DNA from 4 places in the Paenibacillus uliginis N3/975 genome. Region 2 is predicted to be linked to each of the others. Evidence: predicted binding sites of a transcription regulator. Region 2 holds the regulator's gene; each other region holds the start of a gene.
The links. Region 2 encodes Rex, which represses fermentation and respiration genes when NADH is low (regulators of the CRP and FNR family bind a similar motif). Its sites were predicted from a motif close to TTGTGAAATATTTCACAA; they were not measured.
Positions count from the first base shown of each region.

Region 1: adhE (bifunctional acetaldehyde-CoA/alcohol dehydrogenase) is a predicted target of Rex. The motif match lies at 2,670-2,687, and genes of this name have one in related genera.
Region 3: B9N86_RS25275 (DUF2249 domain-containing protein) is a predicted target of Rex. The motif match lies at 2,707-2,724, and genes of this name have one in related genera.
Region 4: B9N86_RS00975 (cytochrome ubiquinol oxidase subunit I) is a predicted target of Rex. The motif match lies at 3,321-3,338, and genes of this name have one in related genera.

Region 1 is NZ_LT840184.1:3,963,346-3,971,203, forward strand. It holds gene adhE (bifunctional acetaldehyde-CoA/alcohol dehydrogenase) at 1-2,594, opposite strand, end outside; gene B9N86_RS18825 (Crp/Fnr family transcriptional regulator) at 2,911-3,630, shown strand; gene B9N86_RS18830 (asparagine synthase) at 3,774-3,932, shown strand; gene B9N86_RS18835 (formate/nitrite transporter family protein) at 4,169-4,990, opposite strand; gene nirD (nitrite reductase small subunit NirD) at 5,049-5,369, opposite strand; gene nirB (nitrite reductase large subunit NirB) at 5,392-7,830, opposite strand.
Region 2 is NZ_LT840184.1:3,796,091-3,803,948, reverse strand. It holds gene dinG (ATP-dependent DNA helicase DinG) at 1-2,679, shown strand, start outside; gene B9N86_RS17935 (redox-sensing transcriptional repressor Rex) at 2,725-3,378, shown strand; gene B9N86_RS17930 (amidohydrolase) at 3,365-4,666, shown strand; gene B9N86_RS17925 (cell wall elongation regulator TseB-like domain-containing protein) at 4,695-5,213, shown strand; gene B9N86_RS17920 (hypothetical protein) at 5,457-5,990, shown strand; gene B9N86_RS17915 (AAA family ATPase) at 5,983-7,485, shown strand; gene B9N86_RS17910 (3-hydroxyacyl-CoA dehydrogenase family protein) at 7,621-7,858, shown strand, end outside.
Region 3 is NZ_LT840184.1:5,409,665-5,417,522, forward strand. It holds gene B9N86_RS25260 (multicopper oxidase domain-containing protein) at 1-475, opposite strand, end outside; gene B9N86_RS25265 (metal-sulfur cluster assembly factor) at 502-819, opposite strand; gene B9N86_RS25270 (hypothetical protein) at 867-2,096, opposite strand; gene B9N86_RS25275 (DUF2249 domain-containing protein) at 2,110-2,640, opposite strand; gene B9N86_RS25280 (MFS transporter) at 2,853-4,085, opposite strand; gene mutY (A/G-specific adenine glycosylase) at 4,198-5,394, opposite strand; gene acpS (holo-ACP synthase) at 5,421-5,822, opposite strand; gene B9N86_RS25295 (hypothetical protein) at 6,008-6,418, opposite strand; gene B9N86_RS25300 (helix-turn-helix transcriptional regulator) at 6,460-6,651, opposite strand; gene nadE (ammonia-dependent NAD(+) synthetase) at 6,790-7,599, opposite strand; gene B9N86_RS25310 (BrxA/BrxB family bacilliredoxin) at 7,700-7,858, opposite strand, start outside.
Region 4 is NZ_LT840184.1:208,706-216,563, forward strand. It holds gene B9N86_RS00965 (IS3 family transposase) at 1-520, shown strand, start outside; purine riboswitch at 1,076-1,177, shown strand; gene ade (adenine deaminase) at 1,374-3,179, shown strand; gene B9N86_RS00975 (cytochrome ubiquinol oxidase subunit I) at 3,420-4,823, shown strand; gene cydB (cytochrome d ubiquinol oxidase subunit II) at 4,813-5,826, shown strand; gene cydD (thiol reductant ABC exporter subunit CydD) at 5,826-7,577, shown strand; gene cydC (thiol reductant ABC exporter subunit CydC) at 7,574-7,858, shown strand, end outside.

The DNA of each region.
Region 1 (7,858 bases), 170 kb from region 2:
AACGCGTTGCGATACACATCTGCGAGCTCAGTTACGAGAGGCAGTTTTGGATTCGCAGTTGTACATTGGTCTTCAAATGCACGGTCTGCCAAGTACTCCACCCGGCTTTCAAAGTCTGCCGGATCAAAGCCGAGCTGCTGGAACGATTCCTCAATGCCAAGTTTTTTGTTTAGGTCGCGAATCGCTTTGATCAAGCTGTTCACGCCTTCTTCGGTTGTGCGAGCCGGCAATCCAAGAATGCGGGCAATCTCTGCATACTTTTCATCTGCTACGAAGTGGGTATATTTAGGCCATGCAGCAAACTTCGTCGGTTTCATGGCATTGTAACGGATGACGTGAGGCAACAGAATCGCATTGGTCCGTCCATGTGCGGTATGATATTGACCGCCCCATTTATGAGCAAGGCTGTGGTTGATGCCCAGGAATGCGTTGGCAAAAGCCATACCAGCAAGTGTCGATGCGTTATGCATTTTTTCACGAGCCAGTTTGTCGCCAGTCAGTGCCGACTTCTCAAGGTACTGGAATACAAGCTGAATAGCTTTGATTGCAATACCATCTGTATAGTCGTTGGCCATTACAGATACATAAGCCTCAATTGCGTGTGTCAGAACGTCCATACCCGTATCGGCAACTGCTGTTTTAGGCAAGCTGTACACATACTCTGGATCGATAATTGCCACGTCAGGCGTCAGCTCATAGTCTGCCAGAGGATACTTCGTATTCCCATGCTCTTTATCGGTGATAACCGTAAATGAAGTTACTTCCGAACCAGTACCCGATGTTGTTGGGATTGCTACGAACTTCGCTTTTTGACCAAGTCTTGGGAATTTGTAAATCCGTTTGCGAATGTCCATGAATTTTTGCTTCAGATTGTTGAAATCAGTGTCCGGATATTCATAGAACAGCCACATCCCTTTTGCTGCGTCCATCGGAGATCCACCGCCAAGGGCAATGATGCAGTCCGGCTGGAATCTCTTCATCATTTCAGCACCGCGCTGAACCGTAGTTGTTGATGGATCCGGTTCTACTTCAGAGAATACTTCGATGGCAACCGGAACCTGACGCTGACGAAGATAATGCTCAACTCTTTCTACATAGCCGAGTTTCACCATCATAGGGTCAGTAATAATGGCAACACGTGTGATATCCGGCATTTTGGCAAGGTACTGGGTTGATCCTTTTTCAAAATAAATTTTGTTCGGTACTTTGAACCACTGCATATTCACGGTACGACGGTTCACCCTTTTCACGTTGATGAGATTGACGGCGGTCACGTTCGAAGATGTCGAGTTACGACCATACGATCCGCAGCCCAAGGTCAACGACGGCAAGTTTGTATTGTAGATGTCACCAATACCACCCTGTGACGAAGGCTGGTTCACGAGTATCCGGCAAGTTTGCATACGGTCCGAGAACTTATTGATGATTTCTTCGTTATTCGAGTGAATAACTGACGAGTGACCCATACCGCCAAAAGCAACGATTTCAGCAGCACGGTCAATTCCTTGATCTGCTGTCTTCACTTTGTAGCAGGCCAGGATCGGGCTAAGCTTTTCAGCTGATAGCGGGAACTTCGGTCCCACGCCTTCAATCTCAGCTACCAGGATTTTTGTTCCTTTCGGAACTTCAATTCCACATGCTTCAGCGATCTTCACAGCAGGCTGTCCGACGATTGCAGGGTTTACCGCGCACTTCTCTGCCACTATTGCACCTGCGGTCAGCTTCGCCGCTTCTTCTTTGTTCACGAAGTAGCAGCCGCTCGCGATCATTTTTTTCTTCACTTGTTCAAAAATAGCTTCTTCTATAATAACAGCCTGTTCCGATGCACAGATCATGCCGTTGTCAAACGTTTTTGAGAGAATGAGGTCATTGACCGCTTGATCAAGATTGGCCGTTTTTTCAATAAAGCAAGGTACGTTCCCGGGTCCTACACCGAGTGCCGGTTTCCCGCAGCTGTACGCTGCTTTTACCATGGCCGATCCGCCTGTAGCCAAAATGCAAGCTACATCAGGATGGTTCATCAGGACATTGGTCTTTTCCATAGACGGTTCGTCAATCCATTGAATACAGCCTTCCGGAGCACCGAGTTTTACTGCGGCATCCAGCAAAATCTTCGCTGCTTCACGGCTGCAGGCTTGTGCGGATGGATGGAAACCAAAGATGATCGGATTTTTCGTCTTAATGGCAATAAGTGCTTTAAAAATTGTCGTTGATGTCGGATTCGTTACTGGGGTAATCCCCATAATGATACCTACAGGCTCAGCAATCTTTTGGAAGTTGTCATAAGAGTTATCTTCAATAACGCCAACCGTCTTATTGTACTTAATACTGTTATGAATATATTCGGTGGCAAACATGTTCTTGATGATTTTGTCTTCGTATACTCCACGGCCCGTTTCCTGCACAGCCAGTTTGGCCAGATGCATATGCTTATCCATCCCTGCCAGCGCCATGGCATTAACGATCTTGTCGATTTGTTCCTGATTAATGTCAACAAACTGTTCTCTAGCCTTGTTTGCCTTGTCGATTAAGCCTTGAATATACTCACCTGCTGTTTGCTGTTTCACCTGAGCGGCTTCATTCTTAATGGCCATCTCCCTCATCCTCCTGTAAAAAAATGTTTATTATCTCTCTACACATTGATCATATCACAGGCCTCCTCAGAAAGATAGTGAATTTTTTCACATAGTTAAAACTTTTTTCAGAAAATAAATTCAAACGCAATCATTTCCATCTTTTCAAATTGTCTGTGTTGTCTTACACTACATTATCTCTGTTTCAAGTGAAAATAATCACAACGTTTGAAAATTCGCCACTTTTGCCCCTGCTTTCTGCCCCACAAGTGAATGTATTCACGTTATAATTAATTTAAATTTAACAGAAAATATTAGGGAGTTAGGGGATAGCGACATGAGAACAATGGAGAAGGTCATGGAAACCCAAGGGAATACCAGCTGTTTTTCGGAGCAAAACCTCAACCGTCTGCTCGTTAGCATGAAGGATCGTGTGATTCCGGAAGGATCCCATTTGTTCTGGGAAGGCGATTTTTCCGATAAACTTTACTATATCAAACGTGGACGCATTAAATTAACCAAATCGACGGATGAAGGCAAAGAACTTATCCTATATATGTATCAAGCTGGTGATATGGTTGGCCAGGCCGATCCCTTCTTCAGCACCAAACACAGCTTCTCGGCTGAAGTGTTGGAAGAAAGTGAAGTCGGCGTTATTGAGCATAAGGATCTCGAAATTCTCATCTGCCAACACTGCGATTTCGCCATCGACTTCATGAAATGGATGGGGATTCATCACCGGATAACACAGACCAAATTTAGAGACCTGATGATGTATGGAAAGCCCGGGGCACTCAGCTCAACACTGATCCGACTTGGCAATACTTATGGGGAAATTCTCTCGGACAACTCGATCTTGATCAACAAGAAAATTACCCATACAGATTTATCGAACATGATTGGCGCTACTCGCGAGAGCGTGAACCGCATGCTGAGCGACCTCCGCAAAAAAGAAGTTGTCGAGTATGTAAGTGGAATGATAGTGATCAAAAACTTAGGAGCCCTGCAGGAAATCTGTCACTGTGAGCTATGCCCAAATGAGATCTGTCGTATATGATCTCCCTGCTGCAAAACTCATTAGAAGCTTATAAAGACGCTCGATGGTGATCGGGCGTCTTTATTGTTTTTGAGTATAAAAGCAGAAAAATCGACCACAATAAAAACGTCTTTCCAAACCATTCAAAAGGGAGTGCTTCTCGCATGCGTGAAGGTTTGATTCCTGCTGTTCTTGGAACTGTAGTATCTGCTTCCGGCGCCGCTCTGCTTTGCAGCAAGTATAAACTTGCCGCAACCGGTATCCTTGGGTTCGGGCTCGCTCATATCGCACTTGGTGCGATTGACCTTGTGCAACACCGGTGACTGTTTTGGAAGACTTTAAGGGGCGCTCTGAATAGCCATACGATGGCTAAAGGACGCCCCTTCTTCTATATGTTTAAACTTATGGTTTGTGAGACGCTTCGTGCATATTCATCGTTAAAACGTACACAAAAAAATCACCCCCTTGTGAGTGGCAGTAACTATCCGCCATCTAAAGGGAGCGATTTCTTATCTTTTAATGCCTGCCCAAACTCATTCTCTAACATAGCATTTAGAACTTATTTATGGGAAAGTTCCTTATCGTTCACATACTTTTGTGTCTTTTTACCTTTAATCGGGGAGATAAACCAGTAAGACATACCTACGAACAACCCACCACCAATAATGTTCCCCAGTGTGACCGGAACCATATTGTTAACCCAACCAGCAATCGAAACGGTTTCCGGATGTCCTGGCAGCATCGTTGCGAGAGACAAAAGCGTCATATTCGCTACACTGTGCTCATAACCCGTAGCAATGAAAGCAAACAGACACCACCAGATGAGAATGAGTTTGGCTGTTTCTTCTTTTGCACGGGTTCCCATCCACAAGGCAAGACAGACAAGCCAGTTACACAAAATACCGCGGAAAAATAATTCCATAAAAGGCGCATTCATTTTATTGGCAGCCGCCGTAAAGATCACATGATCAGATGGAATAGCCTTAAACAAGCCGGTACCCCATACCAGCAGACTGAGCAGTACAGCTCCACCCAGATTGCCAAGAAATACGATCACCCAGTTTTTCAATGTATCTCCCACGGATGTTCGTCCAGCAAGAGTGCTCATCGTAAAAAACATATTGTTACCGGTAAACAGTTCTGCTCCAGCAAAAACAACCAGTGTCAGTGCAATTCCGAAAGAAGCTCCCATCACCAAAGTCTGAAACGGTGAGCCTGCAGCCGCAAATGGCGCACCCAGTTTAAAGATCAGAACAATTCCAATACCAACATATGCGCCGGCCAGGAAAGCCGAGACGAAGTAACGGATCATATTCGCGTTCATATGTTCTTTCTTTTTGACAGCCGCCTCAATGATGCTTTCCACTCCCTGTGTGAACATAGGGGTACCTCCTGTTATGGTTTCTCTCTACTTGGTATACACAACCAGCTGGTATTCCCTATACGGCGATCTGTACAACATCTCCCTCTAACCGGACCGGGTAAGTCCGGACCTGACCACTATCGGGCTCTTGCACTTCACCGCTTTCCAAGTCAATTCTCCAGTCGTAAAGTGGATCATACAGGTAGTGACCAGATACAATCCCCTCAGCCAATGGTCCGCCTCTCGGGTGCGGGGTTTTATTCTCCAGAGCAAACAAACGACCATCCGATGTGTGAAAAACGGCAATCTCTTCATTCTTGATTACCACAACTTTTCCAATACGCATCATAAACTCATCTTTTTTTCCAACATCAATATACTCGCCTGTCATCGTCATGTTTTGGTCTCCTTTACTCTATTTACTCCGCCGCTGCGGGACTTGTGCTCTGGAACATCGCTCTTAGCACCTGTTTATCGTTCAGCACTTTCTTCCAAGGTTCCTCGACCTGCTGCAAGGCTACCTCGATTCTTTCTACCAAAGCCTTGCGCTGATCATGGTCTTCAAGAATGGTTTTCTTGATGTCGTCCAGACCTACGCGTTCCACCCATTCCGAGGTTCTTTCCAAATACTTACCTGTTTCTCGATAATATTGGATGACCGCACCACATATTTCAAATAACTCCTCGTCGGTTTTAACCTTGCAAAATGCGTCTGCGATGCGTGCCTTGATTCCACCGTTACCGCCAATGAATATCTCCCAGCCTCCGTCATTCCCGACGATGCCAATATCCTTCGTGCACGATTCGGCGCAGTTACGTGGACAGCCATTCACGGCTATTTTAAATTTTGCAGGAAGATCGAGTCTCTCGAATTTTTTCTCAATCAATGCTCCTATACCCATCGAATCCTGCGTACCAAAGCGGCAAAATGTCGAACCTACACATGTCTTAACCGTACGAAGCGATTTGGCGTAGGCATAACCCGAAGGCATATCGAGTTCTTCCCAAACCTTCGGCACATCCTCCTTCTTCACTCCGATAAGAGCCAGACGCTGTCCACCGGTCACCTTCACGACCTTGACATCATACTTAAGCGAAACGTCCGCAATTCTCTTCAAATCTTCCACTGTTGTCACTCCGCCATACATCCGCGGAACTACAGTATATGTGCCGTCTTTCTGGATATTGGCATTCATCCGCTCATTGACGAAACGTGATTCCTTCTCATCCTCGTAGGTTTCCGGGTAAATCATACCAAGATAATAGTTGATAGCAGGGCGACATTTCGAGCAGCCTTCAGGCTGGCTCCACTCCAGCACATTCATGACTTCACCGATTGTTCTTAGTCCCTTGGCACGGATTTCAGCTACGATCTCGTCACGACTGTGTGTTGTGCATCCACAAATTCCTTGTTTACTTGCACTTTTGAAACCGTCACCGAGCACATATTGCAAGATTTGTTCAACGACTGGCTTACATCCGCCGCAAGAGCGGGTTGCTCCAGTGCATGCCTTGATTTCATCCACCGTGGTCAGTCCCTGAACCATTACTGCATCCACAATGGTCTTCTTCGTCACCCCGTTGCATCCGCAAACAATTTCTTCATCTGCCATACTTTCAACCGAGGTTCCTTTTTTGGCGCCTGCGCCGCAACAGCCCGTTCCCATGACCGTAGCATAGATCTCATCTGTCATCTGCGCCTCTTGCTTGATCAGCTTTTGCAGAGCCGCCGACTCGGTTACATCTCCGAATAAAACCGCACCGACGATCACATTGTTCTTCAACAAAATTTTCTTATAGGTCTTTTTCCATTCATCTTTAGCAGCAATAACGGTATGTTCCGAACCTTCAATAAATTCACCAGCAGAGAATACATCCACACCGCTGATTTTCAGCTTGGTCGATACAACGGAGCCTTCATACGGCAACGTGTCCACTCCACATAAATGCTTCGCAAGCACCATACCCTGCTCAAACAACGGAGCCACAAGACCATAGCATACACCCCGATGCTCATCACATTCCCCAACGGCATATACATTCTCCATGGAAGTCTGCAGATTGTCATTGACCACAATGCCGCGATTAACTTCAATCCCACTCGCCTTAGCTACGGCTACATTCGGTTTAATACCGACAGCCATGACAACAAAACCGGCTTCCAGTTCTGTTCCGTCATTAAATCGCAGTCCAGTTACCCGATCTCCGCCCAGTAACGCTACGGTCTGCTTACCCATGGCAAACTTGATACCTTGACGCTCCAGCTCAGCTTGCAACATAGCCGATGCATTGTGATCAAGCTGGCGTTCCATGAGGTCATTCATCAAGTGGACAACCGTGACATCCATACCTAGGTTAACGAGTCCCTTAGCGGCTTCAAGACCGAGAAGACCTCCGCCGATCACCGCGGCTTTCTTGTACTTCTTAGCAGCCGCAAGCATCTGATTGCAATCCGCGATATCACGGAAGCCTACTACACCCTCTTTATCGCTTCCAGGCACAGGCAATATAAACGGATTTGAACCTGTGGCAATAATAACGCGATCATATGGAACTGCAAGTCCATTCTCGGCTACAACCACCTTGTTCTCCTCGTCAATCTTGGTGACCGTAGTTCCCGTGTGCAGTGTGATATCATTATCTTTGTACCAATTCCAATCATTCAGTACAATATCATCTAGCGTTTTACTGCCTTCCAGAACGTAAGACAGCATGATCCGGTTATAGTTGGGATGCGGCTCACTGCCGAATACGGTAATATCATAAGCGCCACCTAATTTTATGATTTGCTCTACCGTGCTAATACCCGCCATGCCGTTACCTATGACCACTAGCTTTTGTTTGTTCTTGCCAGTCATGATCTTTTCCTCCTTAAAAGGTCTATCC
Region 2 (7,858 bases):
GCTGAAGCACCCTCCCTTGAAGAGATGATGATGGAACTGGTACCTATGCTCGATGATGTTGTACTTGTGGGGCATAATGTAGCCTTTGATTTTAATTTTTTGCAAAATGCACTCGACCGTTGTGGTTATTTACCTTTCAGCGGGCGGATACTCGATACGATACATTTTTTGAAAATATGCTTTCCTTCACTGACATCGTATCAGCTGGGGATGGTGTCGTCCTATTTCGGCCTGGAGCATGACCGCCCACACCAAGCGGACAGCGATGCGCTTGCTACCGCCTATGCGCTGCTGAAATGTCTGGAAGAGCTTGATCAACTTCCGCTGCTTACGATACAGCGTTTGAGCGATCTTTTTGCGGTTGAGGACAGTGATTTGAGTTGGTTCTTCGATGGAATGCGGGCTGATAAGGAAAATCAGGCGATTCAGGATCCGGACAACTACACGTATTTTCGTCAATTTGCTCTGGCGATCGAGGACTGGACCGATATGACACCTGCACGAGATGAAGAAGAGGTTAATCCGCTAGCCGAGCTATCCTTTGAACAGTATATGAGCCAGGTACGTAATAATTTACGTGAGACACTTCCTCAATATGAAAGTCGGGATGCCCAGGACATTATGTTCGAAGAGGTCATGAATGCACTAGAGGATGACAAGCATCTCCTGATTGAGGCTGGGACCGGTACAGGGAAATCACTTGGATATTTGCTTCCTTCCATATACCAAAGTGTGAAACAGGAACAGAAGGTAATGGTCAGCACGCATACAATCAACCTTCAGGAACAGCTTCGTGAACGGGATATCCCGCTACTCACTAAGGTAGTCCCGTTTCCATTTAAGGCCGCCGTCTTCAAAGGGAGACAGCATTATTTGTGTTTGAGAAAATTTGAACATAAAATAAATAGAAGAGATTTCAACACACCTAAAGAGGATATCATCATTGCAGCCCAAATGATCATATGGCTGACACAGACAGAAACCGGGGATGATGAGGAACTGAACCTTGGTGGACGCGGTGGGGACTTCTGGGAAACGGTATCTAGCGATTCCGATTCTTGCTTGGGACGGGCTTGCCCATGGTTCCGAAAGTGTTTCTACCACCGTGCGAAGCATGAAGCGGGTATTGCGGATGTGGTTATTACGAACCATTCCAAATTGTTTACCGATGTAAAAGCGAATCATCAGCTGTTGCCGTCGTATGAGCGGTTGGTCATTGATGAGGCTCATCACTTGGAAGATGTGGCGGGGAAGCATCTCGGGCTCCATATGAAGTATTTTACGGTGGTACACACCCTTACACGTCTCTACAAGGACAGCCGCAATGGACAGTTGCCAGCACTCCGTCAACTGCTTCAAACGTCGGCGCACGAAAAGGCGGGGGAATGGACGGTAGTCATTGACCGGCTATACCCTGATCTAATTACTGTCAAGGAGAGCTGGGATCGGCTCAGTGACCTTCTGTTCGGACTTCTTCCTGAACGCGGAGATGCTTCTGCGGGGGATGCAGGACAATTTACGCTCCGACTGTCACCATCCAAGAAGCCAAAAGACTGGGAAAGTTTGACGGAGTTAGAGAATCAGATTCACGTCACCTTGGGAGATGTCGTTCGCAAAGGAGACATGCTAACATCTGAGGTTCGGGAAGAACTGAATGATTATGGAGCAGACAGTTTGATTACGGATATTAACGGCCTCTTTAAGGACTTGGCTGCGCACCGGGAGAATCTGAAATTTTTCATGACTCTGAACGATGAAGGCGTGGTTTACTGGATGGAGGCGAACGGTAATTTTCGCAGTAAATCGCTGCAGATGTTTGCCGTGCCAGTTGATGTGAGCGGGCAGTTGAAAGAGCTGTTCTTCGATAAAAAAAGAAGTATCATTCTCACTTCTGCAACTCTATCTATAGATAAATCGTTTCAGTATATGATCGATAATCTTGGGCTGCAGGATGCTTCAGATCAGGGGCAGCTGAATACCGTGCAGCTTCCGTCACCGTTTAATTACCGTGAGCAAGCACTGTTATTAATTCCAAGGGATTTCCCAAGCGTTAAGGGGACCATGGGAGATCAGAACTTTGTGAGTACACTCGTTCAATCACTTGCAGATGCCGCTAAGGCAACTCATGGACGAATGCTGGTACTGTTTACCTCGTACCGTATGCTGCGCCAGGTGTATGATCCGCTCAAGGAAGTTCTGTCATCCAGTGATATATCCGTACTCGGACAAGGGATGGATGGATCAAGCCGAACCAAGCTGATTCGAAGGTTTCAGGACAGCAGCGCATCGGTGCTGCTTGGGACAAGCTCATTCTGGGAAGGGGTCGATATTCCGGGAGAGGCGCTGACATGCCTGGCTATCGTAAGGCTACCGTTTCAACCGCCCAACCATCCCCTTGTCGAAGCGAAGAGCGAGTTACTGCAGCAGCAGAAGAAAAATCCGTTCATGAAACTATCCGTACCTCAAGCGGTTATTCGCTTTAAGCAGGGTTTCGGGCGTCTTGTGCGAACAGCTCAAGACAAGGGTATTGTGATTGTTTATGATACCCGTGTGATTGAATCTTATTACGGAAAATACTTTTTATATTCACTGCCTGGCCCGAAAATGGAACATATGCGGACAGAGCAGATGGTTCCCCGCATTGCGGAATGGCTTCACGGGGACGAGGCGATACAATAAGAATTTAAGTTATTTATTTTGAGTTTATCATTAGGGGGAGCATGCATGAAATCGGATAAAATTTCGGAGGCCGTGGTTCGCAGACTGCCCGTATATTTACGCTATCTGAACGAACTTCATCTTCGTGAGGTTGCAACGGTGTCCTCACAGGAGCTTGGACAGAAGCTCGACCTAAATCCGGCGCAAATCCGCAAGGATCTTGCCTATTTTGGAGATTTTGGCAGAAAAGGGATAGGTTATGACGTCTCTTATTTGATCGAGAAAATCCGTCATATTCTTAAACTGGACCAGCAGATTAATGTAGTGCTTGTGGGTGCTGGTAATCTTGGACACGCCCTTTCCAATTACAACGCTTTTTTGAAAGATAATATGAAGATTGTAGCTATATTCGATGCATATACTCCCAAAGTCGGCACTAAAATCAACAATTTAGTCGTTCAATCGATGGAAGAATTGACGGCGACTATTAAGGAGTTCGGAATCCGGATCGGGATTATTACCGTTCCTGATGTCGAAGCACAAGATGTGGCGGATAAACTGATCTCATCCGGTATTGAAGCGATTCTGAATTTTGCGCCAACGATCTTGAAAGCTCCTCCGCACATCCGGATTCATACAGCTGACTTCACGACGGATTTGCAGAGTCTGGCTTATTATTTGGATAACGGAAAGGAAGATGCCGATCATGACGAAGCGTAAATGGATGATTAAAAACGGAACCTTTGCTGTACTTCAGAACGAAAAGCCGGTTCTGCGCGGATATATGGTCATCGAAGACGATCTCATTACCTATATCGGTGAAGAACAACCGAAGGTTGAGGAAAATATGGAGATTATCGACGGCACACATCTGTTTTTCATGCCTGGTCTTATGAATACGCATGGTCATACGGCTATGTCGCTTCTTCGTGGATACGGGGATGATCTGGCACTTCAGGTATGGCTGCAGGAGAAAATGTGGCCGATGGAAGCGAAGTTTACAGCTGATGATGTATATTGGGGTACCTCGTTGTCTGTGATCGAAATGCTGAAAGGCGGCACGACGACCTTCCTCGATATGTATGATCATATGGATCAGGTAGCAGCCGTGACTGAGCAGTCCGGTATGCGGGGGGTACTTACTCGCGGTGTAATCGGTTTGTGTCCTCCAGATGTTCAGAATCACAAGCTGAAGGAGGCTACAGCATTTGCGAAGGACTGGCACGGTAAAGCTGATGGACGTATCACAACGATGATTTCGCCTCATGCGCCTTACACATGTCCTCCGGATTACATCGAAAAGTTTGTGCAGACTGCTTACGATCTGGATTTGCCAATTCACACCCATATGTCAGAAACAGTAACTGAAGTCGAACAGAATGTTCGGGATTACGGGTTGCGGCCAGTAGCTCATCTTCAAAAACTTGGCGTCTTCTCACGCCCGGCGCTTGTTGCGCATGCAGTTCATTTAACGGATGAAGAGATTGAGATTTTGGCGACTCATAAGGTAGCGGTATCCCACAATCCGGGAAGCAACCTGAAGCTGGCAAGCGGTGTCGCCCGGGTACCGGAACTGCTTAAAGCAGGAGTTACCGTATCACTGGGTACGGATGGTCCTGCGAGCAACAACAATTTGGATATGTTTGAGGAAATGAGACTCGCTGCTCTTATTCATAAGGGTGTCAGTGGCGATCCAACAGCAGTCCCTGCTGTTGAATCACTTCGTATGGGAACAGAATATGGAGCGAAATCATTATTCTTAGACGGTGTTGGGACGCTGGCTCCCGGAATGAAAGCGGACTTTATCGCGTTAAATACCGATCAGGCACATTTTCTGCCACATACGGACTTTATCTCGCATGCGGTTTATTCAGCGAGTGCCAAGGACGTGGAGCATGTGTGGGTAGATGGTAAGCAGGTCGTCAAAAACGGAATTTGCCTTACATTGGATGAAGAAAAGATTCGCCGTGAAGCCCAAAGTGCGTTCGAGCGGCTGTTGACCCTTTAGGGAATAACAAGGGAGCGAGGAACGCAGATTGAAGAAAAAAACGAAGTGGATACTTCTCAGCATTTCCGGTTTTCTGCTCATATTGCTGTTTATTCAGATTTATTATTCAAATGTAATGTCTGGTAAATGGTCGGAAGAGAACGCGGCTATCAAGGCTGCTCAGCAATATGGCGGTTTGATGAAGAAAGACAAAACTTATAAATCGGTATGGGATAAAGAGAGCATTTACTGGGTCGTTACCGGTAAGGATACGGAAAACCAGGATATCATCGTATGGGTGAAGTTTACGGAAGAGAATAAACCACTGGATGGAGCCGAAGCTGTACACAGCGAACCTCTGAGCGGTGGTATATCGGAAGCTCAAATGCGTAATCAGATCAAGAGTGACCTGCCTGGTTCGGTAATCGAAAGACTTGTTCTAGGTATGTATGAAGGAGAATACGCATGGCATCTGTTATACCATCTAAACAATGAGACGAAATACCGGTTTTATCGGTTTCAGGATGGAAGTCAGATCGGTGAAGACATTATTCTACCCAATCAATAACAAAATTTAACACTCCATCAATAGGCGGAGTGTTAAATGACAAGATTATGTGTAAGCGTTTACAAAAAATCTTGATAAAATAGTTTTAAATATTTTCACAGACTCGAATGAAAAAAGTATATAAGATGTGATATACTCATATTTGTATTAACGAGGCGGATTCGTGTGTATAGATATATGTATTATTGATGTATCAAACGTGATACATCAATAATATACATCATATAACAAGGAGGAAATACATTGAAACTACGCATTGTTCCTGTCGTTCTGACGGTTGTTATATCGGCATCGGTGCTTTTTGGCGGTTGGTTTCTGTATCGGCAAATGGCTCTTCAGAATCCACTGGCCAATGTGGTATCACAGTATGATGGAGTGAACAACTCTCAAATAGATATTAAACAGGATACAGTCACTTTGAAACTTGATTTAGAACCAGAAACGAATTTACGGGGTCTGGTCGAACATATAAACAAGGAAGGTAAGTCGGTTGTCGGTAAACGTACATTGAAGCTTGAGGTGGAAGATCACTCGTCCGAGCGACTGAACCAATGGTGGGATGAGGCTATGTTATCAGTAGCCGAAGCGATGGATAACAAGCAGTACACCGATATACAGTCATCTTTGGATGAACTGGCAAAAAACTCACCTACTTTGAAAGCAAACGCTCAAATTGATGACCAGAACGTATATGTAAGTTTATCCGACGGCAAGTCAGGTAAGTTCATAATTCTACCACGCCAACCCGGCAAAATGGAGGTGTGGAATCATGCCTAAGTGGTCCAAGGAAGTATTGATTGGCTTCATCCCTGTGCTGTTCGTATTCCTTGCATTCATTGGCATTAATGTTGTTCCAATCCTCATTGCAGCCATGCTTGTAGGAGCTCTTCTCTTTATTGCCAAGATGAAGGGCGGGATAGCTGTAGGTGCAGGTGGTGAACGTAAACGGAAAAAGGGTAACATGGCAAAGCTGACCTTTGAAGAAATCGGAGGGCAGGATAACGCGAAGCAGGAGCTGCGTGAGGCGCTTGATTTTCTAATCCGTCATGAAGAGATCAAAAAATTCGGAATTCGCCCATTGAAAGGCATTTTGCTGACAGGGCCTCCGGGAACAGGTAAGACACTGATGGCTAAGGCGGCAGCACATTACACAAACTCGGTATTTGTTGCTGCATCGGGCAGTGAATTTGTTGAAATGTATGTAGGTGTCGGTGCTGGCCGTATCAGGGACCTGTTTAAAGATGCCCGCACCCGCGCAGCCAAAGAAAACAAGCAGAGCGCGATTATTTTTATCGATGAGATTGATGTGATCGGCGGCAAGCGTGAAGGCGGGCAGCAGCGGGAGTATGATCAGACATTGAACCAGTTGTTAACTGAAATGGACGGTATCTTTACGACGGATGCACCGCGTATTCTTGTTATAGCAGCAACGAACCGGAAAGAGATGCTTGATAGCGCACTTCTTCGCCCTGGACGGTTTGACCGCCATATTCAAGTTGATCTTCCGGACAAAAAAGGACGCGCACACATCTTAAATCTGCATGCGGGTAATAAACCGCTAGATGCGGACGTTGATTTGGAAAAAATCGCGGAGGAATCATATGGTTTTTCAGGTGCCCAGCTTGAAAGTGTCATGAATGAAGCCGCCATTTACACCATGCGTGAAAATGAGGAATTTATCTCTCAGCGGCACTTGTCTATGGCAATCGATAAGGTAATGATGGGTGAGCGTTCTGACCGTGAGTCCAATATCGAGGAGAAAAAGAGAGTGGCGATTCACGAGCTTGGACATGCTATTATGGCTGAGCGTGTTCGTCCAGGAAGTGTGAAGCAGGTTGCTCTCAGTCCGCGGGGGAAAGCGCTCGGTTATGTCCGCCACAACCCTCAGCAGGAGCAATATCTGTACACCAAATCGTTCCTGGAAGAGCAGATCATGATTGCTCTTGGAGGGGCAGCGGCCGAAGAAATTTATTACGGCGGACGCAGTACAGGCTCCAGTAATGACTTTGAGCAGTCTCTCAATATTGTTGAAACAATGATGAAGTCAGGTTTGACATCTTTGGGTATTATTAACATGAATATGGTAACAACTGAAGAACTGATGAGAGAGAATAATCTGATTTTGGAAGACTTGATGAACCGAACGAAACATTTGTTAGAACAAAGTCGTGCTATATTCGATAACTCTCTTGATATCCTGATGAGAGAGGAAATATTATCAGGAGAGCAATTCAGATGTCAATTTAGTGAAAATGCCCTTTTACCAGCATAAATTGTTATGCTGGTTATTTTTTTTTACTTTTTCGTCGTGCTAAGATATTATTATACTTTGTGCCTTTCTAAATGTATTTTTCGACAAAGACGGGTACAATAGAGTATAGAGATAAGGAAAGGGTGGAGCACAACTATGTACTTCAAAAAAATCGGCGTTGTTGGCGGCGGGACGATGGGACAAGGCATTGCCGAAATGCTGGCAGCCAAAGGACTCGACGTTATGCTGGTAGAGAAAACCCCCGAGAAACTGGAATATTCATACGGAATGATTGAGACAAGTCTCGACAAGCAGCTCGAGAGATGGGGTATTACGAAAGCGGAGAAGAAACTTATTCTAGGCCGTATTCAAAAAGTAACTCATTTTGCTGAAC
Region 3 (7,858 bases), 1.6 Mb from region 2:
TATGAAGCAGAACCGGCTTCGTCCCACAGTGGTACATAAATACGCCGGGGGTGCTGGCCTTATATTCAAACGTGCCCTCCTCACCCGGGTGAATGTCGATAAACTTTTCCGACGGGGATGCATGCACAGCGTGAAAATCCATGGAATGCGGCGTATCCGGATCGAGATTCCGAAGTGTGAAGTGAATCGTATCACCCTCTTTTACTCGCAGTACCGGACCAGGAACTGTTCCGTTAAATGTCCAGGCGTTATAGGTAACCCCTTTTGATATTTCAATGTTGGTTACTTGCGCCGTCATCTCAATAAAAACATCGGTTCCTTCCCGGTGAACAACCGGCTCAACCGGAGCCTGATTCAATGGCGTATCGGCTAGCTCAGCTGTTTTATCCATTTTCGCTTCGGTCCAAGCCAATATAACGGCAGAACACATCGATAGAAGGATGATAATGGCAGCCGCCCGTTTGAAAGTTAACATGCCCGTTCATCCTTTCTTTCAAAAGATTAATATCCCAATTCCGCTTTCGCTTCATCCGACATCATTTCGGGAGTCCACTGCGGCTCCCAGACGACCTGAACATGAACGTCTGCGACATTAGGCAGGTCACTTAGCGCGCTTTTCACACCCGATACGATCATGTCATGCATGGGACATCCGGGAGTGGTCAGGGTCATAGCCACGTAAACCTCCTCTTGAACGTCGCGAACCTCATAAACAAGACCCAGATCAACGATATTGATCCCCAGCTCAGGGTCGTACACCTCGCGCAAACGGTTCACAATACGCTCCATTCGCTCCGCATCGCTATATATCGTTAGCATATAAACCACCCCTTATCTTTTGTTTAAATTTTATCTGTGCCAATAACTTATCTCGTGAAAACATATCCGATCCGGATCATGTAGATGACAGCTGCAACCGAGAGCGCCATGCCGGAAATCATGATCATAACCGAATTGTTTGTGCCCAAACCGGCCAATAATCCGCCCATGCAGAGCACGACTGACGACAAGCCGATATGGACGGGTCTTTCGGGCAGCAGCTGGGCCATGGTCGGCACCTTTGCTTTTCCCGCTTTGGGTCCATACTTGTAGGTCCACCAGAGAAAAGGAACGATTTTCGAAAGATATCCCATAATGGTGACCGCTACCCAGCCATATAAATAGGACCAGAGCATAAACACAATGAACGAGGTTTGATGAGCCAGCTCAGCGTTATACAGGACGGCTGCCGTCCCCATAATGACAAGTGCCAGCAGCATTCTGGCCGACCATGCCGTCCATTCAATGCCTGCACCGGCTGATTTTTTATGCTTGTGTTTCATGATTTGCCCAATGTGGACATTGTACAGGGACAAAGCGACGATCAGGACAATGAAAGCAGCCGCATTAAAGATGACTTTGCTGCTTAAGAATCCGTAACAACCCAGCCATACAGCGGCATTCCAGAAGACCAGCACCCACTTTTGCAAAGATACCGGATACTGGTGTGCCAAATAAAACATAGGAAGCAATTTATAGCTGAAGCCCGTAACCAATAAGCCGAACCAGCCTATGGTGCCAAGCCAAATATGAGCCCCAAGCAGCTTCATGTGGTAGATGCCCAGGAAATTGAATTTAAAATCCATCCCCATCAGCATTCCGGTTAAGGCGGCAAGGCATAAATAAATGATCGCGCACGCCGTGCTGATCGTTATCGGGTTCCATTGCTTCGCTTTTAACAGCGTAGCACCTATATTCCAGGCAAAAAGAAGAATGCCGGCAAAAGCCAGAGTTGCAAATGCCGCAATCCATTTGGCGTTAAAATGATCAAATCCGGCAAGAAGCCCCAATGTGCCTGTCGCAAACAGACCGTAATGGATATAGCCTAATCTTTTGCTGTGCAGCTCTGTCTGCAAAACTACGTTGATCAGCTGATAGACAGCCCCCATGGCCATCATGGTTGCCCATCCCAGGACGAGCAGGTGAATATGAAACCACCCGTCCGGGGATCTGGGTTCGCTGTGGACCCATCCGGCAAAATCGGCGAATGTAAGAAAATGAAAAAGCACGAAACTGATCATGCCCGTAATTATAAATGTAAACGGCAATCGAAACATAAATTTCACCCCATCACGTTTTGTGAATGGTCACCACGGCCGTCCCGTCGGGCTGCTCCTCAATCTCATAAGCATATCCGAGCGACTGCAGCTCTTCGATCAGGAACATGGGTACACGGTCATTGTGAATTTTAACCGTATCCCCAGGCTTCGCTTTCTCCAGTTGCTTGAGCGTCCGTATCATCGGTGTCGGCGGCTCAAGACCGCGGTTATCCAAAAAGTAAACCTCTACCTGTCCGTTTATGGTCGGATCGGAATGCTCCATTTGCGAAGCCGTTTCTTGAATTCCGCCTGCTTCCTCCAGATTTGAACTCTTATGGACAAAGGTTGCAATCCAATGATCCTTTTCTACTTTTTGGGCCGTGTGCCGGTATCCTTTTCTCTTCATCAACATCAGAAGCGGTGTCGGTTTAAAAGTAACATGCAACACGAATGTATCGTTTTTATTCAAGGATTTTACGGTATCCATAATGATTTGCAACGGTTCAATTTTGTTTTTTAAATGCGGGCGCACGTCCAATTCAATCGTTCTCGGATTATCCATACTGTTCCCTCCATGAGAATGCTTATCATTTACTAACCTCATTGTAGATTTGAATGAATTCAAGCCTTGTGATTTGAGTCACATAGATATGGTTTAAAATTTAATTTTATTTTTCATGTTTTTTCGGCTAAAAAAACACTTCGGTCATTTACGCAGTTAAGCGTAATGACCGAAGTGTCGGCGGCTCTGATCATCTTCGAATTGCTAAGAATTTACGTAACGTTCGCGCTTGATGTTTTGGTCTCGTAATGAGAGATTTTTGACGGAATATAGATCAAAAAGCACAGGAATGTGGAAATGACAATCGCAAGGAGCGCTCCGATCAGGCATACGGCCTGAACCGACAGTAGCTCTGCCGCAAAGCCCAATAGGAGAGTTAACAGGATTTGGGCAATCCCTTCCAGAAGACTCGCCGTACTGCTAAATCTGCCCATCATCTCTACCGGCACGCTATTTTGAAAAAACGTGGAGTAGCCGGTATTCGCGAAAGATGAGAAAAAACCGAATACGATAAATCCTATTGCCGCCATGACAAAGCCGGAAGCAGAATAAAACATTGCATATCCTACGCTAGAGAACAGAATCCCCAGACTGATCAACATCCGCAGCGACATCCGCCGGGAGGTCAGTGCGGCAGCCGTGGAGCCGGCTAAATATCCGGCGCCGGCCACGCTGATCAGCAATCCATAATTCCGGTCATCCAGATGTATCACCTGCTTGATAAAGGTAGCCTCCTGGGAATCCAGCGCAAAACTGATCATCATAACCGACTGGAACAATAAATAAATGAGAATGAAATATTTAGCTGATTTCCCATAGCTAATAACCCGTGCCCAATCCCCAATAATCGTTCGCAGGCTGATCCGATCACTTATTTTCGCAGCATCATCCCCCTGGTCCACGTCCGGCAGAAAGTAGATCACCAACGCACATACGAAAAACGAAATCGCATTGATGATAATACTTACACGAATATCCATATACATAATAAGCAGACCGGAAATTGCCGGTCCGAGAAGCGCGGCTCCCGAAGTTGTGAAGCTGAACCAGGAATTAAACTGTTTGCGGTTCTCCGGTGGCACCAGTTTGGTAACGTACGTCATGGAGGTCGGACCGAAAAACGCACCGGTGATGCCGATTAAAAACATAATGCTGTAAATAGCCCATATCGAATCCAGCCAAGGGATAACAAAAATGAGTAGCCCCCTTATACAATCAGCTGCTATCATTAATTTTCGCTTGTTAACCCGGTCTATGATGCTGCCAGACCAGGAGTTTGTGAGCAGTACAGCCATCGGCCTGATAATGAACATGCCAGCCACTGCGGCCGGTGAGCCGGTTATTCTTAATACCAACAGGTTTATGGCCACCAAGTAAATCCAATTTCCCAGGTTGGACACACCAATTCCGAATATGTACAGCAGCGGGTTTTTCCATCCATGCATAGGTACCACTTCTCCCCATGTTGAACTGTAACAATGCTATGTATATGTTAAAGGACATGGCATTACTGTGGGGATTCCCCCCTGTTGCCTACCATGTCCTCTCCTAACTGTGTTAATTCTGTACTGATGAAAAATATTGATTTAATATACGAAGGAATACATTCGGAAAAGCGTAAAATTCCATGTCATTCGGAGAAATCCAGCGAAATGGAACGTCTCTGCCGGACTCTCCCTCAGCCGCTTCCGCCAGGGTTAAGTCCGCCTCATAGGAAGCTGCACTTTCAGCAGCATACAAATGGTTGTTCCCTATATCGCGCCACTGACAGCGGAATACCCGCATGTTCCAATGAATATGGCTGAACGTATGCTCGGCGTTCATAAAATGAGCAATCGGTGTAATTGGGATACCTTCGCCCTTTAGCTCTCCGGCAAGCCTGTCCATAGCAGCTTCGTCCGGCAGGGAAGCGAGTGCTGCCCCTCCTTCCGGCGATACGGACACATGAGGCAGCTCCCACATCCCAGCCAGCAAACCGGTTGCCGGGCGCTTGCGAATGAATACCTTCCCTGCATGCTCATCCTTGCCTTCAACAATCGCTGTCACCCGATACTCAGGGCGGGGAGGTTTGGCTTTGGTCTTGATCGGAAGTGACTCCTCTTTCCCTTCAATACGACCGGCACAGTGCTCCATCACCGGGCAGGTGAGACATTTCGGAGATTTCGGTGTGCATACAAGCGCTCCGAGCTCCATCAGTCCTTGATTGAAATCAGATGCCCTGCCTTCCGGAATCAAACGGACGACGAGATCCTCCATATGTGAACGGGTGCTTCCCTTCATAATATCTTCTTCAATCAAAAAATATCGGGACAGCACTCTCATCACATTACCGTCCACTGCAGGTGCCGGAATGTTAAAGGCAATGCTCCGGATCGCTCCGGCTGTATACGGGCCTACTCCCTTCAACCCGAATACTTCCTCCTTGCCGCTCGGCATGATTCCACCATACTGCTCTTTCACCTGCCGGGCAGCATGCTGCAAATTGCGGGCCCTCGAATAGTATCCTAATCCTTCCCAGCATTTAAGGACTTCGTCCTCCGGCGCATCAGCTAACGACTCTACCGTTGGGAACCTTTCAATAAACCGGTTGAAATAAGGAATGACCGTATCCACCCGAGTCTGCTGCAGCATAATTTCCGAGATCCAAATGTAGTATGGATTACGGTGCCGTCTCCAGGGCAAATCCCTTTTGTTGCGCCCATACCAGTCCAGCAGCTCTCGACTGAAAAATCGTTGTTGCTCTATGTTATTCATCTGTTGTTATCTCCTTTTGTGCAACCTTACTTATCCTGGAGCTTCTCGACGACCGAAAAAGCAGACGCCAGCTCAGTCTGATGTGATATGGTCAAATGCAGCGCATAATGGTCCGGTTCGCTAATTCCCAACCGGGACCATGCCGAAGCCGATAACGTGACAACCGGCTTTCCCTGCTTGTCCGGCAGTATCTCTATATCCCAAAAGCCGATCACACTCCCAATTCCACAGCCAAAAGCCTTGCTTACGGCCTCCTTTGCTGCAAATCGTCCGGCAACAAATTCCGTGCGGCTTCCACCCTTGTTCTCAGCTAAAGTGCGTTCTGCCCTTGTCAGGACACGTTCCATAAACTTTTGACCGTGGGGGCCTTCCATCAACAGAGCAACACGCCTCATTTCTAGCACATCATGTCCGATTCCATAAATCACCGTTATCGCTCCTTCCCTTTAAAATCCGGTCTTAATTAATACATACTTTCCTATTGTAACAGCCACCTGTTATCTACGCGAGAGCCTCAACTATATTTGTCAATATAATACAATAAGCAAACTGCATTTCAATCAAAAGGGAAGACTACTTGGACGGCAGTCTTCCCCTTATACATCAAACAGGTTTATCGGAACTTTCGCGAAACGACATACTCTGTTGCCGGCAGAACAATAATACCCAGTAACAGCACAGCAATGACTCCGATGTTATCACGAGCGTATGCTATCTTTTCAATAACAAGTACGATCAGGGCCAAGGCAAGCAAAATAAAGTATGAGGCCTTGAAGCTCTGCGAAGAGATATGCCGCCCAAGTTCTTCTTCCGGTGAAATGTGCTCAGGATCTCCCTTCGACCCCCAGGTCATGGCACCCAAAAAAGCGGAAAGTACAATGGCGATGCTGCTCCACTCGTTAAACCCGACTTCTTGACCGCTCAGCCATTTCCAGAGTGTAAAGCCGATAACAATCAGAGACGTTACACCAAAACTAATCGCGATCCATCCTTTGGTTGAGACCTTTTTTTTGCTTTTGCCCATATACATCCCCCTGTCTTCAGAACATATCCGCTGCCTGACCTTTAATCAGGCCGAAACAGATCGTCAACGGTAATACCAAGCGTTTTGGACAACTGAAAGGCAAGCTGCAGGCTTGGGTCATACTTGTTATTTTCAATGGCATTAATCGTCTGACGTGATACTCCGCAAGCCTTTGCCAGTTCTTCTTGCGACATTCGGATTTGTTTACGCAATTCGTGAATTCGGTTTTCCATGGCAGACTCCAATGTCAAAAAGTTTTTACATTCCGATCATAGCATAATAACTTCCAAAATGTCAAAAGTATTTTACATCTTTATAAGCACAAATAACCCCGGAAGAATATCTCCCGGGGCCTCGGTCTGGAATCTGTATTAGATTCCCGGAATGGCGTTTCGTTTATGTGCTGTTCTACGGAAAAAGCTCTCCAATTTCTCGCGAGCTTCAGGAGCGATTTCCTTGCCCTCAAGGTAATCACTATTATCCTCATAGCTAATACCCAGTTCTTTCTCGTCGGTCTGTCCTTCCCACAGGCCTGCTGTCGGTGCTTTATCCAGCACTGACTGCGGTACACCCAAATAAGAGCCGAGCTGCTTCACTTGGCGCTTGTTCAGCGTGCTAAGCGGCGTAATATCAACAGCACCGTCTCCCCACTTGGTATAGAATCCTGTGATTGCTTCCGAGGCATGATCGGTACCGACAACGAGCAAATTTTGCTCAAACGACAACGCATATTGTACAACCATCCGAATTCTAGCCTTCACATTCCCCTTGCCGGGAATGCTAATATGCTGGTGAACCCCTATATTTTTCAATCCGTGCTCCACCTCAAGCGCAACCTCGTTCACCGTATCCTCGATGTTTGTTTCCACCGTATATTTAAGGTCAAACGCTTTAGCCGTTTCATAGCTGTGCTCAATATCTGCTTGTGTCCCGTATGGTTGAAATACGCCAAGGGTTTTGTACTCCTTGCCCAGTTCTTCTGTAAGCTCATCCGTGGCCCGCTTACACAGCCCGGTTGCGACAGCGCTATCCAACCCACCGCTGATGGCAATCAGTAATCCGGATGCTCCGGAATCTTTTACGTATGATTTCAAAAAGTCGACCCGTTTCCTTACTTCCTGCTCCGCATTAATGGAAGATTTCACACCTAATTCGGCAATGATTTGTTCTTGTAAGCTCATGTCCAGAACTCCTTTCATAATGAACAACAGCGGATGAACCAGAAAAGCCCCGAGGCTTCGGATATTGCCGAATGCTCCGGGGCCTAATGATCACTGACGATTAACGGCAGTAACGATCAAACGCATCCGTGAGATCCGCTGCAATTTCTTCAGCAGAACGATTCTCTACCTGATGACGCTCGATAAAATGTACCAGTTCTCCATCCTTCAATAAAGCAATTGAAGGTGAAGAAGGCGGATATGGAGCGAAATACTCACG
Region 4 (7,858 bases), 2.9 Mb from region 2:
GTTGTGGCAGATGGATATTAAGTATGGCTACGTGGCGGGAAAACGTCGGCATTTCTACCTGGCCAGCATTATTGACGTGTTTGACCGCCGAATTGTAGCGTACCATCGCGGGAAAACCTGCCACACCCAAGATATCTTACGTACACTCCAGAAAGCGCTCCTTACGCGTAAAGTGTACGGAGATGAGCAGAAGTTGGTTATTCGTACTGACAATGGCCCCCAGTTCGTCAGCAAGGCGTTCCATGCTTTCTGTGAACAGGCAGGGCTTGAACATGAACGTACTCCGAACCGGACACCGAACAAGAATGCCTTCATTGAGTCCTACCACAGTATTGTGGAACGCGAGTGCTACCAACGACACTGTTTTGAGGATTATGAGGAAGCCTTTTCGGAAGTAGATCGGTTCATTCGCTATTACAACAACGAGCGCATTCATGGAAGCCTTCATGACTGGCCACCTAAGGAGTATTTGCGTTTGGTGAACGAAGGAACGATTACTCCTGCAAAAATTGCGTTATGATGCGATATCCCGAGAATGAGGTGGCTAGTGTCCAAGATTAGGGGGTTAAACCGAAACCGGATGTTTGCACTTGCAATAGCGTCACCTGTGTCCGTTTACATTCGAAATGTCCGAAATCGTCACAAATAGCGGCTCCTGAGTCCGTTTGCTCTCAAAACTACTTATTGTTCGACAAATAACCAGTCTTATAGCGAGCAGTGCAGGTATACCTTATGGCGCCATCGCCATTTATTCATCGGTACGATGAAGTCAAAGTCAAGCACTGATTTTGAATTTGAGCCGGATAAGTATTTTAAGATCTGCTTCGAAGCAGCGGGAGCGTTCGCTAAAAGCTTTCCAAAGGAAAGCTCGCATCGAAAGCATACGCTTGCCCCTGAATTTCTCCCCCTTAAGAAATAATTCAGGGAAATTCGGGGGCAACAGCGATTGTAGGAATGATTCGTACGCGCAGCAACTATTATATGTATTAAACATACTCACTCCTCTGATTGACATACTTGCTTTCAAATATCTCCCACTCTATTGACTTACGACACCAAAGGATTATAATTCTTACAACAACTGAAAAGATTTTTATGTATATGCCAGAGAATAAGGCTCAGGCGTCTCTACCAGGTTACCGTAAATGACTTGACTACATAAAAGCTGAGAGAAACATCATCCTTCGAGTAAACCGAGGTCTTACAACACGTTAAAGCCGCGTGACGTATTCGTATGGTATAAATTCAGACTCTCTCTTCCTTTATGTATTGTTGATAACCCGGACAGAAGCGCTGTCCGGGTTATTTAGTGTCTAGTCATGGGGAAACCTGAAGCTATAAAGTTTCGATAATCATAAGGGAGAGTGTCATATATGAGTTCACAAAAGAGACAGAAGCGTTATGAGGTCAGCTACCGGCTTGGACAAATCGCAATGGGACAGGCAGCAGCGGAAACTGTGATCAAGGACGGCACACTCGTTAACGTGTTTACTGGAGAGCTTCAGGAGCATGTCGATGTTGCCATGGCCTTTGGAAGAATTGCTTATATCGGACAAGCTGATCATACAATCGGTGAGAATACGAATGTGATTCAGGCGAACGGGCGATACATTGCACCAGGTCTGCTGGACGGACATATGCATGTGGAAAGCACGATGCTGACGGTAACCGAATTCGCCAAAGCAGCGATGGCTAAAGGCACAACTTCCATCTTTATGGATCCGCATGAGATTGCGAATGTATTCGGTTCAGAAGGCGTACACTGGATGCATGAAGAAGGGCAACAGCTTCCACTTAAAGTATTTACAACTTTTCCTTCTTGTGTGCCAGCTACAACGGACCTAGAAGACGCTGGCGCGGCACTTGGCGTAGCCGATATTGAAGCGGGACTACAGTGGCCGGGTGTGGAAGGCCTCGGCGAGGTAATGAACTTCCCGGGCGTCGTTTATGGTGACCCCACCATGTGCGGAGAAATTGAGGCAACCTTAAAGGCAGGCAAAACCGTTACCGGTCATTTTCCTTCCGAGGATGAGCGTATGCTGCAGGCTTATATCGCTTCAGGTGTCAGCTCTTGCCACGAAACGGTTACTAGGGAGCAGGCGCTGCAGAAGGTCCGACTCGGTATGCATCTGATGATCCGTGAAGGTTCCGCATGGCATGATGTTAAGGAAGTTATCAAAGTAGTAACGGAAGATAACGTGTGTACCGATAACATGTCCCTTGTGACAGACGACGTCTATCCGATGACACTGCTGAATCTTGGTCATCTGAACCATGTTGTACGCCGGGCGATTGAGGAAGGCGTTGATCCGGTTAAGGCCATTCAGATGGGCACGATCAATGTGGCTCGGTACTTCGGTATGGAGCAGGAAATTGGCAGCATCGCACCTGGTAAAGCGGCGGATATTTTGCTTATCGATGATCTGAAGCAAATGGTGCCTTCGCTTGTTATTGCTGATGGTGAAGTGGTGGCGGAATCCGGAAAGATCGTAAAAGAATTCCCGGTTTATGAATATCCAGCGGAAGCCCGCAGCTCGGTACGGCTGCAGCGTGCTCTAACCGCCGATGATTTCCTGCTGCGCAGCAAAGGAAATGCCCCACAGACACAGGTAAACGTGGTGCGTGTTATTGAGAACAGTGCCCGAACCGCCAAAATGACGGCGACCCTCCCAGTGATAGAGGGCATTATCCAGCCAGATTTGGCACAGGATGTCATCCAGATGGCTTGCATTGAGCGCCACAAGGGAACAGGGCAGATATCCCTCGGCTTTGCGAGCGGATTTCAGTTAAAATCAGGTGCAGTCGCCTCCACGGTGGCACATGACAGCCACAACCTGCTTGTTATGGGGACGAGCCCTGAGGACATGGCGTTTGCTGCCAATGAGCTTGCCGCCTGCGGCGGGGGCATGATCGTGGTACGGGACGGCGAGGTGCTAGCCAAGGTGGCGATGCCGGTGGCAGGTCTGATGGCGGATCGTCCGCTGGAGACGGTAGCTGCTGAAGTGGTGTCAATGGAGGAAGCGTGGAAGGAACTGGGTTGCCCGATGAATGCGCCGTTTATGACCTTCTCGTTGATCGCACTGCCGGTTATACCGGATATTCGGATCACGAACCGGGGACTGGCTGATGTGACCGAGTTCAAGTTGATTGAAACCGAAATTGGGCCATCCACGGTTTAAAAAAAACGAAATGATTGAGACACTTATCATTGCAAAAAACAGGGTGACCAACCATGGTTCACCCTGTTTTTTTCGTATTTTTATTGAGAACGTGATTTTCGTCACAAATTTATAACTATTTAACCCCTTCCAGGCACTTTAATGTGATAAATATCACAATTCTTCCGTTCGTCGTCTGAGAAAATAATAAAAGATAAATTTTAAAGCTTTATTACGTGAACCAAAAGGAAGGGGTATTTTATGGATCCGGTTATGCTCGCACGTATCCAGTTCGCTTCGACAACCATTTTTCACTTCATCTTTGTTCCGCTGTCCATCGGCTTGGCATTTCTGATTGCCATTATGGAGACGATGTATGTCGTCAAGGGCAACGAAGTATACAAGAAGATGGCAAAATTCTGGGGTAAACTGTTTCTCATTAACTTTGCTGTAGGGGTCGTTACCGGTATTTTGCAGGAATTTCAGTTCGGTATGAACTGGTCGGATTACTCCCGATTTGTCGGGGATGTGTTCGGAGCGCCGCTTGCGATTGAAGCGTTGCTCGCATTTTTCCTGGAGTCCACGTTTATCGGACTGTGGATTTTCGGATGGGACCGCTTGTCCAAGAAGGTTCACCTTCTTTGTATTTGGCTCGTGTCCTTCGGTACAGCAATGTCGGCTTTCTGGATTTTGGCCGCCAACTCGTTCATGCAGCGTCCTGTTGGATTTGAGATGAACAATGGACGCGCCGAGATGAATGATTTCTTCGCTCTGATCACGAATGGTCAGCTGTTGGTTGAGTTCCCGCATACGGTATTCGGGGCATTGGCCACAGGCGCATTTCTCGTTACGGGGATCAGCGCATACAAGCTGATGAAGAAGAAGGATATCGATTTCTTTAAAAAATCGTTTAACATTGCTATCATTATTGCTCTGATCTCCTCCGTGCTCGTTGCTCTCTTCGGTCACCAGCAAGCACAATATCTGGTGGATACACAGCCTATGAAAATGGCTGCAGCCGAGAGTCTGTGGGAAACGAGTGATGATCCGGCTCCATGGACGGTTTTTGCCGGGATTGATCCGGATAATCAGAAAAATACGATGGAATTGAAAATTCCTTATATGCTCAGCTTCTTGTCCTATAGTAAATTTTCCGGTGAAGTTATCGGAATGAAAGAACTGCAGGCACAGTATGAGGAGCAGTATGGACCTGGTGACTACATTCCACCAGTCCGGACTACATTCTGGAGTTTCCGTATCATGGTCGCTGCAGGCTCTATTATGATTTTGCTCGGTTTGTACGGCACATGGTTGACAATGCGCAAGAAAGTAGAAAAGGCAGGGAAATGGTTCCTGAGAGTATTACTGTTCAGCATATCACTGCCGTTTATCGCCAACACGGCGGGATGGATTATGACAGAAATCGGGCGTCAGCCTTGGACTGTATTTGGATTGATTCAGACGAAGGACAGCATCTCGCCAAACGTAGGCGCAGGTTCCATTCTGTTCTCACTCATTGCATTCAGTACGATTTATGCTGTGCTGGCTGCGGTAATGGCTTATCTGTTCGTTAAAGTTATCAAGAAAGGGCCATATGCGGTGGAGGAAGACGATCACAACGCAGCTGACCCGTTCAATAAGGGGGGAATCGGCAATGTCTCTTAGTGAGCTGTGGTTTGTACTGGTTGCCGTTCTGTTTATCGGGTTCTTCTTCCTGGAAGGCTTCGACTTTGGTGTAGGTATGTCAACACAATTCTTGGCCAAAAATGATACTCAGCGCCGGGTGCTTATCAACTCTATTGGCCCGTTCTGGGATGCAAATGAGGTGTGGCTGATTACGGCAGGCGGAGCGATGTTCGCGGCCTTCCCGAACTGGTATGCTACGCTGTTCAGCGGATTTTACCTTCCGTTCGTCGTTCTCCTGCTAGCCTTGATCGCCCGTGGGGTCGCATTTGAATTCCGTGGCAAGGTCGGGGATGCACGCTGGAAAAAGGTTTGGGATGGTGCCATCTTCACAGGAAGCATCCTCCCTCCATTCCTCTTCGGTGTAGTGTTCGCCTGCCTAATCCAGGGATTGCCGATTGACGAATCGATGCAGCTTCACGCTGGATTCTTTGATGTAGTCAATCTGTATACGGTTGTAGGCGGAATCACGGTAGTTATGCTATGCTTGCTGCATGGACTCATGTTTACGACACTCCGCACCATAGGAGATTTGCAGGAGCGTGCCCGGGTTATGGCCCGGCGCCTGTTGTTCCCGGTTGCAGCGCTGCTTGCGCTATTCGGAATTATGACGTATTTCATGACAGACGTGTTCAAAGTTCGGGGCGGCATATTGTCAGCCGTACTGGTGCTTGGTGTTATTGCATTCCTGGCAGCCGGTTATTTTATGAAAACCAAGAAAGACAGCTGGGCGTTCGGTATGACTGGGGCGGTCATCGTCCTGTCGGTTATGTCCGTGTTCATCGGATTGTTCCCGCGTGTCATGATCAGCTCGATTAACAGTGCGTTTGATCTAACGATCCAAAACGCCGCCTCAGGGCAATACTCCCTTAAGGTGATGACGATTGTGGCGGTTACACTGCTGCCGTTCGTATTAGGTTATCAAATTTGGAGCTACTACGTTTTCCATAAACGGGTACATGAGAAGGAGCATTTAGAGTACTGATGGGTAAAGATCTGCTGGGATACAAAGGAGTCAAGACGGTATTTCTCGTCGTCGCCGTATGTACCCTGGCACAAAGCATGGCCATCATATTGCAGGCAAAATGGTTGGCGGAGGTTATCTCCGCCCTATTTGCCGGATCCTCTCTGCAGGAACAGTACAGTAAAATGGTATTGTTCCTGCTTGCTTTTCTGGCACGCCACGCCATTGGGCTGCTGCAGCAGGGCATAGCGCAGCGGTTTGCCGAGGAGACGGGCACGGACCTGAGAAAGCAGCTGATGGATAAGCTGTTCCATATGGGCCCGAGATTTGTCCGGTCCGAGGGAACAGGCAATGTGGTCACGCTTGTGCTGGAGGGCATCGCCAAATTCCGCAAATATGCGGAATTAACCATACCGCGGATGATGGGGATGGCTTTTACTCCTGCGTTGGTATGGTTGTATGTGTTTTATATAGATCGTATTTCGGCTGTGATCTTGCTCGTAACGATGCCGATTCTGATCATATTTCTAATTTTGGTTGGCTTGGCAGCACGGAAGCAGACGGAACGCCAGCTGCATACGTACCGGATGCTGTCCAACCATTTCGTGGATTCCCTTCGCGGTCTGGAAACACTGAAGTTTCTGGGGCAGAGCAGGAGGCACAGCGAGAGCATCGGAGAGGTGAGCGAGAGCTACCGTAAGGCAACGATGCGCACGCTTCGTGTCGCGTTTCTGTCATCTTTTGCACTCGACTTCTTTACCATGTTGTCCGTCGCCGTTGTGGCGGTCAACCTGGGCTTGCGTCTGATCAACGGCGGTCTGGAGCTGCTGCCGGCTCTGACCATTCTTATTCTAGCACCGGAATATTTCCTGCCAGTACGTATGGTGGGAGCGGATTTCCACGCTACCCTGGACGGCAAGCAGGCAGGTGAGGCCATCCAGGAGATGATTAAGGATGAGCCGAATAGCAGTCCGGTGAATGGGCAGACAAGTGGAGACAGCAATGCACCTGAGCCTGTGTTGAATTGGAAGGACAGTAGCGAGTTGGAACTGTCCGGTATCAGCATGCGGCATGATGAGAATGGTCCTGCATCTCTAGAGGGTGTAAGCTTCCGGTTGAAAGGCAGAGGCCGGATCGGCATCGTGGGTGAAAGTGGTGCAGGTAAATCCACACTGATCGACATTTTGGGGGGATTCCTTGCACCAACCAGCGGCGAAGTTATGCTGGATGGGGTGAAGCTGCAGAATACAGCTTCTGAGGCATGGAGAAAGAACGTGACTTACATTCCGCAGCATCCGTATCTGTTCGGCGCCTCACTTGCCGATAATGTCAAATTTTACGCTCCCGACGCTTCGCGGACTGAGGTGGAGCGAGCGGTGGAGGCGGCTGGGCTGACCGCTGTGGCAGCATCTCTGCCGAACGGCTTGGACGAATTGATTGGCGGCGGAGGTCGGAGTTTAAGCGGAGGACAGGCGCAGCGGGTCGCGATGGCGAGAGCATTTTTGAGCCAGCGTCCTGTCCTGCTGCTGGATGAGCCGACGGCTCATCTTGATATCGAGACCGAATATGAGCTGAAAGAGACGCTGGTATCCCTGTTTCAAGATAAATGGGTGTTTCTTGCAACACATCGCTTGCACTGGATGACGGAAATGGATTACATTCTGGTGATGGATCAGGGACGACTGGCCGAGGCGGGTACACATGAACAGTTAATGGCACGTAAAGGTGTATATTACGGCCTCATCACATCGCAAATGGAGGGAGTGCTTTGAAGCAGGAACAGTGGTTTCGTCCGTATGTCACAGCCTATTTCTGGCGTTTTCTGCTCATTGTGATCCTGGGTGTGCTGACTATACTGTCCGCGTCGATGCTCATGTTTACCTCGGGCTATCTCATCTCAAAGTCGGCGCTTCGGCCCGAGAACATTCTGATGGTGTATGTGCCGGTCGTCGGTGTGCGCACCTTCGGGATCAGCCGGGCGGTTATGCACTATGTGGAGCGATTGGTAGGGCATGATACCATTCTCCGCATCTTATCCAAAATGCGTGTCCGG